One region of the Amorphus orientalis genome, then DNA from elsewhere that is predicted to be linked to it. Evidence: riboswitches for the same ligand, from Rfam matches in the RefSeq annotation. Region 1 holds a riboswitch; the other holds the start of a gene.
What was found. Region 1 has a riboswitch for thiamine pyrophosphate ahead of J2S73_RS15805 (ABC transporter permease). Riboswitches for the same ligand answer to the same signal wherever they lie in the genome.
Positions count from the first base shown of each region.

Region 1 (2,466 bases):
ACGAAGACCAGTTCGTCATAGGCGGGCACGCCGTGTTCTTCCGGATAGAACGCCCGACCCTCGGCACCCTGCAGTGCGAGCTGGGGCAGTTCGATGTTGCGGTAGGCGCCGATCACCGCGTCGACGCGCTTCGACAAAAGCGACGGGGTCAGCGCGAAATTGACATTGACCAGGTTCACGTCGTCGAGGCTCATCCCCACCGAGCCCAGCATCGCCGCCAGGAGCGCATCCTCGAAACCGGCGACCGAATAGCCGATGGTCTTGCCCTTGAGGTCCTCCAGCCGCTCGATCGGCCCGTCCGCCAGCGCCACGAGCGTGTTGAGGGGCGTCGCCACCAGCGTGCCGATGCGCGCGAGCGGCAGCCCCTCCTCCGCCTGCTGATAGAGGCTGGGCTGGTAGGTGACCGCAATGTCGCCTTCGCCGGCGGCAACGAGCCGGGGCGGCGCGCTCGGATCGGACGGGGTGACGAGCTCGACCGCGAGACCTTCGTCGGCGAAATAACCCCGCTCCTCGGCGACCACGAGCGGGGCGTGATCGGGATTGAGGTACCAGTCGAGCAGCACGGTCAACCGCTGCTCCTGGGCGGAGGCGCTGCCCGACAGCGCCAGGACGGCAACGATCGAGGCGAAAGCCAAACGCAACATTGAAAAACTCCCTTTCATTCGTTGGCTGATCATCGGATTGGCTAGAGGGCTTCGGGCGCCCATGGCGCCATTCGGCGGGCGAGCGCATCCATCGCCAGCCGCAGGGCGACCGCCATGGCCGCCAGCAGAACGAGGGCTGCGAACAGGACATCGGACTGGAGCCGCGCGTTGGCGTGCAGCATGACGAAGCCGAGCCCGGCGGAGGAGCCGACCCACTCGCCGACCACGGCGCCGATCGGAGCGACGGCGGCCGCGACCTTGAGACCGGACAGGAGGCTCGGCAGTGCGGCTGGCACCCGGATCAGGGCGAGGGTCTGCAGCCGGCTGGCGCGGTTGAGACGCGCCAGATCCAGCAGTCCGGGATCGGTCCGGGCCAGACCGTCATAGAAGGACGAGGCGACGGGGAAATAGATGATCAGCGTCGCCATCACGATCTTCGACGCGATGCCGTAGCCGAACCAGAGCACCAGAAGCGGCGCGATCGCGAACACCGGCAGCGCCTGGGTGGCGATCACCACCGGCAGGAGAAGCCGGCGAGCCGGCGGGAACGCGCTCATGGTGAGCGCGGTGGTGACGCCGCAGGTGACGCCGATCGCGAACCCGAGCAGGATCTCGCTCAGGGTCACGAGCGCGTTTTCGAACAGATAGCCGGACCGGGTCTGGAACGCGCCGGCCACATCCAGCGGCGACGGCAGGATGAAGGGCGGCAGCGCGAACAGGCGGATCGCCCCCTCCCAGAGCAGAAGGAGCGCCGCCGTCACCAGCAGGGCGCGCAGGACGACCATCCCGTCAGATCCGGCGCATACCCGAAAGACGGCAGGGACCGCAAAACGGCCGCCGGGGCTCCGGACGCGCAGGTCCGGCCGAGAAAGGGATCGAGAAGGAAAAACAGCGCATTGGATCCACCGTCCACGTCGTTGGAATCGGAAGATCCGGGGAATGACGAGCGGTCGGTGGTGTCCGTCCCTTCGCCGGTATGACCCGGATCAGGTTCAAAGGGTTCGGTACCCGGACGGCACCATCTCAGCTCCTTGACGGAGCACCCCTCGGAACGCGGCAAGTGTTGCGCACTCGCCGCCGCGCCGCAACCCCCGCCGTCTCGTTTGCCTCGATCGCGGTGTCAGCGCCCGCGCGCGTGGTAATCCGAATTCGGCCGCATGTCGGTGGCCGTCGCGACCCGGTTGGACATGTTGAAGAAGCCGATCACCGAGGCGATGTCCCAGATGTCGCGATCACTGAAGCCGGCCTTGCGCAGCCCGTCGCGGTCCTCGTCGACCACATCGAACGGCGTAGCGGTCAGTTTCCAGGCGAAGTCGAGCATAGCCCTTTGCCGCTTGGTCAGGCGCGCGGCGCGGTAGTTCATTACCATCAGCTCGCCGAGTGCGGGATCGCCGGACAGCTCCCGCACGGCGGCCCCGTGGGCCACCTGGCAGTAGTAGCAGCGGTTGGCGCTGGACACGACCACGGCGATCATCTCGCGATCGAGCTTCGAGAGACCCGAGTCGCCCAGCATCAGGTCGTTGTACATGTCCGTGAAGGCGCGCAGCTTGGTCTCGTCGAAGGCGTAGGCCTTCAGCACGTTGGGCACCAGGCCCAGCTTTTCCTCGCACTTCGCGAAATAGGCCTCGGTCGCCTCGCTGAGCGGAGCGGCCTCCAGCGACAGCGCGATCACCGGGTTGTCGAAGTCGGCGCTCTTTGTCTTCCTGGCCACGTCTCACCTCCCTTGTTTGTCTCTTCCGCGGGCTCTCGAAGCGATCCCGCGATCCCTGCGGAAACCGCCCGCGAGCGCCGGTCGCGTCATCAGCCCATCAAGGCATGCCGG
Region 1 is NZ_JAUSUL010000003.1:287,094-289,559, forward strand. It holds gene J2S73_RS15800 (ABC transporter substrate-binding protein) at 1-644, opposite strand, end outside; gene J2S73_RS15805 (ABC transporter permease) at 686-1,429, opposite strand; TPP riboswitch at 1,591-1,701, opposite strand; gene J2S73_RS15810 (peroxidase-related enzyme) at 1,765-2,316, opposite strand.

Region 2 (2,466 bases), on a different contig from region 1:
CCTGGGTCCCCTGCCCCGTATCTTCGGAGAACGCACCAGCGAACGACAGCTCTGGCGCGCGCTCGAGCAGGCCGGTCTGCCCGTGGACATTGTCTCAGACCCCAATCTGCCGATCCCGACCTACGCCATGGTCGGCCTGTTCGAACGATGCGCCCGACTGCTCGGGGATCGGACGTTCGGCCTCGATGTCGGCTTCGCCATGGAAACCGACTGGGGATATGGCACCTGGGGTCAGTATGGCTGGCGATCGGCGACGCTCGGCGAAGCGATCCAACGTTACAACCGAACGGTCTGGGCCCACACGGTCGGCGGCGGCATCGACCTGCTGCAGCATCAAAACAGCTGGCTCTGGCGCAGCTTCGGCCCGAGCTTCAGCCGCAGCTCCATTCAGCACGCCGACCATCTGCTGGGTCCGATGATCATCGTCGCCCGCCGGTATCTCGGAAAGGACTGGATGCCGGAATGGGTGGAGGTCAGCTATCCGCGCGATCCGCAGGCCCACCTTCTCGAGGACCGGCTGCAGGTCCCGATCCTGTTCGATCGGCGCGGAACGGGAATCGCGATCCGCTCAGAGGACCTGCAGGCCGGACCGTTCCGGCACGCCCTCTTGTCAGCCGATGACCTCCCCTTGCGCGCCGTGCTGGCGGAAGGCGTCCTGCAGGCTGCGGAGGAGCCGGCCAGATCGCTGTCGGCGATCGTGGCGCTCAGACTTCTGGACGGACACACCGATATCGAGGGCACGGCAAGGCTGGTCGGCATCGGCGTTCAGGGACTGCAGCGCCGGCTCCGCGAAAGGGGCTACACCTATCGCGAGATCGTGGAAGCCGCACGGCGCGAGCGCGCGATGAGCCTGCTTCGGGAGACCGATCTGTCCGTCCTGGAGATCGCCCTCACCCTCGGCTACCAGGATCACGCGAGCTTCACCCGCGCCTTTCGCCACTGGGTCGGCTGCGCACCGACAGCCTATCGGTTCCGATACCGGCCGACGCGCAAGGCAGGCTGATCCGGCGGCCGCCTCCGCATCTCCCCGAAAGTCCGACGTCCCCACCCGGACTTGACGCCGGACCGGCCTGCCTGCACGGTCCTGCACGTGAAGCGGGGCGCCTTTTTTGGGCTGAGAAGCACCCGTCGAACCTGATCTGGGTCATGCCAGCGAAGGGATCTTCACGCGGACGGGTCCTCCGGTTCCGCGCATGAGTTTCCTTCGCCTCACCGTCACGCACCCCGGTGTTCGCGCACCGGGATGGCGCGACATCGAACGGAGGCGATTTCCATGGATATGGACACCCTCGCCGCGATCGCCGATCGCGTGCGTCAGACACACCCCCTTGTCCAGAACATCACCAACTTCGTCGTCATGAACACGACGGCGAACGCGCTCCTGTCGGCCGGCGCGTCTCCGGCGATGGTCCATTCCGCCGACGAGGTGGAGGAGTTCGCCGGCCTGGCGTCGGCGCTCGTCATCAACATCGGCACGCTCTCCTCGGAATGGGCTGCGGCGATGAAGCTCGCGGTCGGGGTGGCCAACAAACGTCCGATCCCGTGGGTGCTGGACCCGGTCGGGATCGGCGCGACGACGTACCGGACGCGGCTGGCCAGCGATCTGGCGGCCATGGGGCCGACGGTGGTGCGCGGCAACGGCAGCGAGATCATCACCCTTTCGGGGTCGGTTGCGGCGCAGGGGCGCGGGGTCGACAGCCTCCATGGTTCCGAGACCGCCCTCGATGCCGCCCGTACCCTCGCCGCGCGCACGGGCGGCGTGGTCGCCGTCACCGGCGAGAGCGACTACGTCACCGACGGCGGCAGGCTGATCCGCATCGACGGAGGGCACGAACTGATGCCCCAGGTGACCGGGCTCGGGTGCACAGCGACCGCCCTGATCGGCGCGTTCTGCGCGGTCGAAGAGGACCGGATGGCCGCGACCACGGCGGCACTCGCGGTACTGGCGGCGGCCGGCCGATACGCGGGAAGCCGGGCCGAGGGTCCGGGCTCCCTGCCGGCCCTCCTGTTCGACGCCCTTCACAAGCTGGACCGGGACCTGCTCGCCGGTCATGCCGCCATATCGGAGGTCTGACCCGATGCCCGTCCCGTTCGATCTGACCCTCTACTTCGTGACCGACCACCGCCAGCCGATCGAGCAGACGGTGGACATCACCCGGGCGGCGGTCGCCGGCGGCGTGACGATGGTCCAGCTCCGCAAGCCGGAGGCCCACGGACGCCAGCTTCTGGAAGAGGCGCTGGCGCTCAAGGCGGTGCTTGCCGGAACCGGCGTGCCGCTGATCGTCAACGACCGGATCGACGTGGCCCACGCCGCCGGTGCCGACGGTGTTCACGTGGGCCAAAGCGACCTGCCCGCCGCGGCGGCGCGGGCGATCCTCGGACCGGACGCGATCATCGGTCTGTCTTCCGTCACCCCGGAGGAAATGGCGGCGATCGACCCGGCCGCCGTCGACTATGTCGGGATCG
Region 2 is NZ_JAUSUL010000002.1:1,091,905-1,094,370, forward strand. It holds gene J2S73_RS12875 (helix-turn-helix domain-containing protein) at 1-1,003, shown strand, start outside; TPP riboswitch at 1,087-1,179, shown strand; gene thiM (hydroxyethylthiazole kinase) at 1,274-2,074, shown strand; gene thiE (thiamine phosphate synthase) at 2,079-2,466, shown strand, end outside.
Region 2: another riboswitch for thiamine pyrophosphate. It lies ahead of thiM (hydroxyethylthiazole kinase); the one in region 1 lies ahead of J2S73_RS15805 (ABC transporter permease).